2 regions of the Sphingobium sp. B8D3B genome follow, and region 2 is predicted to be linked to the other one. Evidence: riboswitches for the same ligand, from Rfam matches in the RefSeq annotation. Region 2 holds a riboswitch; the other holds the start of a gene.

Region 1 (3,409 bases), 2.0 Mb from region 2:
GTCACCGTGCTGGCGCTGAAGTCGCCCGTGAGGTCAAAGGCACCGCCGGTGACATCCAGCGCACCGTTGAAGAGAGCGCCATTGCCGGTGAAGGCAAGCGCACCTTCGCCCGCCTTGACGAACCTGCCCTGGCCGACCAACGTGCCGGCGAAGACGGTGTCGCCGCTCTGGTCGAGCACGAGCACGCCGCCATCGGTGGAGACAAGGCCAGCTTCTCCGACAGTGAGCGAGCCCAGGGTCGCCTGATAGGTGGAGCCACCCACGCCCAGCACGCCCCCTTCGACGACATAGGCCTGACCCACACCGAATGCGTCGCTGCTGGCAGCGTTCAGCGTCCCTTCGCGGACCGTCCAGCCGGTCGTCCCTGTCCCCGTGAGCGTCCAGGTGCCGGTCCCTACCTTCACGAACTCATCGAAATCATAATATTGCGTGCCGACCAATCCGGCATCGAACGATGCGTCGATCACGCCGCCCAGCGCCAGGGTATTGGTACCGCTCGCGATATCCGCATCCGCGACGAGGCCGATGATGTTGGAGCCGGCATGCAACTCCAGCGTCACGTCGCCGGCGCCCATCAGAATGGCGTGGCCGAAGGAAGGCGAGGCCTCGATGGTGCCCGAGTTGGTGATCATGGTCGCCGGGCTGTTGGTGACGATACCGGTTTCACCCAGGATCGACCCGGAATTGGTGATCTGGACCATGCCGCTGAGCGTGTCTGCATCGACAGCCGCGATCCCGCTCAGCGATTGCAGCGTGCCGGTGTTGCTGATAACCACATCGCCAAGCGGCGTGCGCGCCTGAACTGCGCTTCCGGTTCTGCCGGTGACAATGCCGCTGTTGGTGATGGTGATTTTACCAGAGCCGGGCGCATCCTCGTCGAAGCCGGCGACGGCGAGAATGCCGGTGGTGCCCTCCGCAATGCCTGCGTTGGTGATGGTGATATTGCCGATCTGCGAGGCGCCCTGAATCGCCGGGCCGTTGGCCGAGATAGCCTCACCCTGCTCCTGATTGTCGATCACCACTTCGCCGTTCGGCGTCCAGCCGACCAGCGCCTGATTGTTCACCGAAGACACGTAGGCGTTGTTCGTGATTTTCGCCAAACCGTTGTAATTGACGACGCGGATACCCGCCGCCTGAGCCTCCACCTGGCCAGTGTTCGTCACGGTCACCTCGACCGGCTCGGCGTCGTTGAAACCGCCGTCGGCGTAAATTCCCCGCTGGGTGAAGTCTGCGGCCCCGTTGGTTTGCTGGACCGTGATGGCCCCGCTATTGGTGATGTTCACCGATCCTGCGTTGGTGGTGGCAGAGATGCCATTGGTTTCCACGCCTGAGACCGTCAGCGCGGCGCCATTCTCGATCGCGATGTCGCCCGCGATCTGGTTGCGAACCCAAATGCCACCGTTGCCACCCACGCTGTTGACCGTGACGTCCGGGCCCAAGGTGACCGAGATGTCGTTCCGACCCTGGATATTGGAACTGACGTTTACGCCGCCATTATCAGTGGTGCTGATCGTGGAATTGGTGATGAGCAGCGTCGACGTAATGTCGCCAGAGGCTGTATTGCCCCACGTATAATAGCTGACGCCATCGCCCGTGATACTCCATTCGTCCTGTGCGCCGTTCACAATGAGGCTGGTATCGCCTCCTTCAATACGAGCCTTAACCGACGAGGGTTCGCAGAAAAACAGGGTCAGATTACCCTCAGTCTGGCAAATGCCAGGCTCGGCGTGGGCGGCCGATGCGCCTGCCAACATCCCCGCAATGCCGACGCTGCTGAACAGACCTGCCTTGAGAGCCTGCCGAACGGCGCTGCGCGTTTTGATTGCCTTACCCTGCATTACGAAATCCCCTCGTGTGGGCCCACCGCCCAGATGATGTGAAGGGCAAACCGCCATGCAGGTGCGGTTCAACGGGAATTGAGACAGGGATCGAAGCGCGACGACAGGGAGCGCAGCCTGAGGTTCAAACGAACCCCATGACCTTCTCACAGCAGGCTACACACGATATCCGAAAATGCTCTGTTTCATCCCCCGGTAGCCCCGCTACCCCATTGGGGCCGGAGGCTTTGCGTCCCGCCGTTACCGACAGTTTGCCCTTGTCGAAGGCAACGAACGCCCGTGAGGCGGAGCCGTCATCTTCAGGAGGAATATTAACGTTAGCTGAGCGGCAGCGCAACAAAAAAGCCCGGCCTTGTCGAGATGGCGCGCATGCAGATCGGAGCCATGCAGCTGATTTGTCGTGTGAAAATTATCGCCCTCGGTCTGGAGCGGGGTCATAACCGGCCGTGTTAAGCCGATAACTATAGTTAACTTCAACGCAAGCACGACGTCGATTGCGCTGCATCCGTCGCTCTAAAATATGGTTGCCCCCCGCGACGAGATCGTTACAGCCGTCGCTGGTCGGGCAACCACGCCGAAAGGCGCCGCACTGCCTCCCGCACTTCGGCTTCCGTGATCGCAAAGCTCAGCCGGATGAACCGATGGCCATTGACCGGATCATGGTCGACACCCGGCCCCGTGGCGAGCCCAGTCTCAACGAGCAGCTTCTTGCAGAACGCCGGGCTATCATCGGTAAAGTCGCTAACATCCGCATAGATGTAGAAGGCGCCATCCGGCGGCGCGATGCGTCGCAGGCCAAGGGCTGGCAAGGCTTCCATGAAAATGTCCCGGTTGCGGGCATAAGTGGCGCGATGCGCTTCCAGTTCCGACGTGCAGTCCAGCGCCGCCAAAGCGGCATGCTGACTGATCGACGGCGCGGTCAGGAACAGGCTGCCCATATAGGCGCGGGCACGCTCGACCATGGCGCGCGGCACATAGAGCCAGCCGAGCCGCCAGCCGGGCATACAGTAATATTTGGAGAAGCTGCTGACGATCATCGCATCGGCTGCGAATTCTCCCATCGAGCGGCAAGGCGCGCCGTAGCTGAGGCCATGGTAGATTTCGTCCGAGATGATTGCGATGCTGCGCTCTGCGCAGAGTCGGGCAATCGCCTCCAGTTCGGCAGGCGCGATGATCGTTCCGGTGGGGTTGGCCGGGCTGGCGACGATCACGCCCTGCGGCGCTGGATCGAGCGCTGCCAACGCGTATGCGGTCAACTGGAAGCGATCCTGCTCGCCGCATTCGATCTCGACCGGCGTCATGTTGAGCGCGCGCACGGTGTTGCGGTAGGCCACATAGCCCGGTCGCGCCATGACAATACGGTCGCCCGCCTTAAACCGGGCGCTCAGCGCAAGGACCAATGCCGGCGAGGCCCCGCAGGTAAGCAGGAATTGATCAGGCTCGGCTGCCATGCGGTACCGCTCCCGATACAGCTGGACGAGCCGCGCCTGCAGCGCAGGACTCTCCCAATAGCCCATCGGATCGATGCCAAGCGCGTCGCGCGCAGCGTCCAGCGCAGCCTGCGGCGCCCC
Region 2 (3,409 bases):
GCCCGAGCGGCATGCCGGATGCGCTGTTCGACGAGTTGGCCGCCTTGGCGCGCCGGCACTGGCCATCGCCCTGGCGCGACGCGATCCTCGAATGCATCGCCCGTAAAGCGGTGCTCGGCACACCGGTCGTGGAATATTGTCCCGACCGCCTCGTCGCCGGCCGGATGTGTCTGGTTGGCGACGCCGCCCATGTCTGCACGCCGATGACGGGCAATGGCTTCGCAACCGCCGCGCAAGATGCTCTCGCCCTCGCGCGCTGGCTCGACCCGGCGGCCCTGCAGGCCGACCCGAATGCCGCCCTCACGCGATATGAAGTGTCCCGGCTACCCGAGGTGCGCAGACTAGCCCGGTCTGGCCAGCAGATCAGCCAGAACTTCGTTCGCTCTGCCGGTTGAGGCGGTTGGTCTCCGGCATTGCGCCGACATCCTGAGGCCGCACCCCACCCCGCAAACGCTCAAACGAGGACCGACGCTTGGCCGCGTCGCGCGCTCCACGCCCTGACAAGCGAAGCGGGGGGAGCGGCGGCGTTTTTCGCGAGACGGGCCTTGGCATTTAGCCCGGATGTGCAAGTCATCAGGATCCTAGCGACGGCAACGAAATACATCCTCATGGAATTCGGTTTGGCGCGAGCTAACCGCATCGTCGGTTCGCTTCAGTCCGCGAAGTTCTTGGCGTGTTGCTTAGGCTCTGATGATTCAAACCCCGCGTTTATTTCATTGAAAACAAACGCGCTCCTAATCGAGCTACTCGATCTGCGGTTCAACATGGGAGTAGTCGCACAATTCTCCCTCTGGTCGTTCACCAGATAGGCGTTGACTGTGTAGCGTATAATAGTTAAATCAAAATTTACCTAATAGCGCCCGAGATTCTCGGTCGAAACGGCAAACCATCGGCGACGATGGGACGCAAAGCCTCCGGTCCCTCACAGGGATAGCGGGGTTACCGAAACGGAGAACTATTGTGGACCTGTCGTCCTCGCGCATTCCAGATCCTTTCCGCCCTCGTCGGGCAAGGGGCCGTCTTTGGCGACGGTCAGCGAGCGCCCGTACCGATCATCACGTGATCCAGTTGCTTGCGACTGGCTCGCCAGATGCACCCGCTTGCAATCCAAAGCTCCGCGAAACGCAGTCGCCCGAGGGCCTCCAAGGCGCGCGGGGTCTAATATTTTCCGATTAAATTCATGTGCATATCAAGAAAGAGAAAGACATCCTCATGTTCGTGAACTTGAAGTCTATCGCGACAATTGCGCTTCTGGGTTTCATCCCGGCGGCAAGCTACGCTCAGTCCTCAGCATCTGTGTCGACCACGGGTACAGCCCGGATTGTTCAGCCGATTTCGATCGCAAAAACCAGCGACCTTGCGTTCGGCACGATCGTGAAACCCTCGGTAGCAGGGACCAACACGGTCACTGTCGATGCCTCGACGGGCAACCGCAGCCTGTCTGGTTCCGGCGACGCCGTTGCCGCTGGCGGCACGACGTCGCGCGCAGCCTATACTGTCTCAGGTGAAGGGGGGCAGACCTTCTCGATTTCGGTGCCCGCCAGCTTCTCCATGACCGGTACGCCCGGCGGCACGATCACAGTGACGCTAACGCCGAGCGCCGCAACAGGCACATTGTCCAGTTCCATCGGCACAGCTGGCACAGCGACCTTCGGCGTCGGCGGTAGCTTCTCCCTGCCCAATACGCAGGCCTCTGGCAATTACTCGGGCAGCTTCACGGCGACCGTCGCCTACAACTGACCTGTGACAGGAGCGTCTCGTGACGGTCTCATCATCCATCCGGATGGGAGTGCGCCTGTTGCGGGCGACCGCTCCTGCGCTGGGAGCGCTGTGCCTTTGCGCGGCGCTTCCAGCCTCACAGGTGAACGCGGCTGAAGCGACCGCGAAAGGCCAGGTTTCGATCGTGGAGCCGGCTTCGATCAGGCAATCGGCGAAGGACATTGTCCTGCAGCCGGTGCTGGTTCTTCAGTCGAGCCTCCGGGTCATGATCTTGTCGCCAGGGCCGCAGTCAAACGAGAGCGACCAAAACGCCGGGCTTTCCATGGCCGCTCCTATTCAAATCGCCGGGGGCAGCAACCAGACGTTTTCGCTCCTGGTCTCACAAGCATTCGTCCAGCCAGGCGCAACGGGTTCGCTCAGGGTACCGATTGCGACGCTGAGCGATGATAATTTCCCGTCCTTTGAAGCCGGTCCCTCGGGGTTCGAGGATGTCCTTATGGGCCGGCTGAGCGGCGATGGCCTTCTGTCTGTTCCTCCATTTCTTTTGAAAGCGCTGCGCGACAGCTACGGGCCCGACGGCGGACCTTTGCTGGTCCTGGCGCAATATGAATGAGCGAGAGACGCCGGTGATGGCTCCCCCAGGCGTCGTGAAGCGTCTCACGCGATCTGCGAACCAACGCAAGAGCATCGCTGTCGCTATCGCGTTGGTCGCTGGCGCCTTCCCATCCGCTTTTTGCACTTCCTCTTCTGCCCAGCCTGCGACGACAGAGCAGGCCGGCGGAAGCGCCAGCCTTAACATCAATCCAAAGCGGATCACCTTTGATCGGCTGGGGCGGACGGCGAGCATATTCCTCTTCAACCAGGGCACCGCCGCCGGGGTATATGACATCAGCTTTGTCGACCGGGTCATGTTGCCCACCGGCCAGATCCGCCCGACGGATGAAGCAGACGGCGCGCCGGAGGTGAGAGACCTCAGTGCCAAGCTTCAATCCGCGCGTTCCATGATGCTGGTGACGCCCAGGCGCGTGCTGCTCAAGCCGGGGACGGGGCAGACAATCCGTCTTCGTGCAGGTGGCACCGGCGACTGGCCCGCCGGCGAATATCGCACGCATCTGACGGTGACGGCGGTGCCGCCACCTGACACGGGCCTAACCGCCGATCAGGCTGCGAATGCTGAGCCCGGTGCTGTTTCGTTCCGCATCGCATCTGTTCTTGGGATTTCCATCCCTGTGATCGTGCGCATCGGCACGCCCCAGGTTGAGGCCGCGATCGAAAACACACGGTTCACGATGGAGAGCCCTGGGCCGGGGTCTGAGCTGAACAGCCCTACGCCGGTCGTCACTTTTGATCTTGTGAGGCGTGGGCCGAACTCCCTTTTCGGCGATATCGAAATCCGGAAGGCGAAGGCGCGCCGTGAGGACGAACCCTTAGGTGTCGTGCGCGGGATCGGTGTCTATCCTGAGATAGAGCGGCGACAGGTGAAGATCGCTCTGCGCTCTCATCCGCAGCGAGGCGAACAAATCAGCGTCGTGTTCACCGACCAAGACACAGCTCCGGGGAAGATACTTGCGCAGAGCCAGATCTCCTTGCCGTAGCCTGTGGATTGGACTGATGCTCATGATCGCCACTGCTCAGCCTAATCCTCTTTGGGCGGACAGCGGCGAACTGGCCGCTGACGATAATCAACTTT

Evidence for each region. Region 2 has a riboswitch for cyclic di-GMP ahead of M2343_RS11845 (DUF4402 domain-containing protein). Riboswitches for the same ligand answer to the same signal wherever they lie in the genome.
Region 1: it holds a riboswitch for cyclic di-GMP, as region 2 does, so the genes downstream of both, M2343_RS02340 (autotransporter domain-containing protein) here and M2343_RS11845 (DUF4402 domain-containing protein) in region 2, are expected to answer to the same signal.

The regions. Positions count from the first base shown of each region.
Region 1 covers NZ_JAOQON010000001.1:502,672-506,080, reverse strand. The annotation lists gene M2343_RS02340 (autotransporter domain-containing protein) at 1-1,838, opposite strand, end outside; cyclic di-GMP riboswitch class I at 2,030-2,104, opposite strand; gene M2343_RS02335 (pyridoxal phosphate-dependent aminotransferase) at 2,384-3,409, opposite strand, start outside.
Region 2 covers NZ_JAOQON010000001.1:2,549,309-2,552,717, reverse strand. The annotation lists gene M2343_RS11850 (FAD-dependent monooxygenase) at 1-395, shown strand, start outside; cyclic di-GMP riboswitch class I at 871-947, shown strand; gene M2343_RS11845 (DUF4402 domain-containing protein) at 1,183-1,740, shown strand; gene M2343_RS11840 (hypothetical protein) at 1,760-2,332, shown strand; gene M2343_RS11835 (hypothetical protein) at 2,325-3,314, shown strand; gene M2343_RS11830 (hypothetical protein) at 3,331-3,409, shown strand, end outside.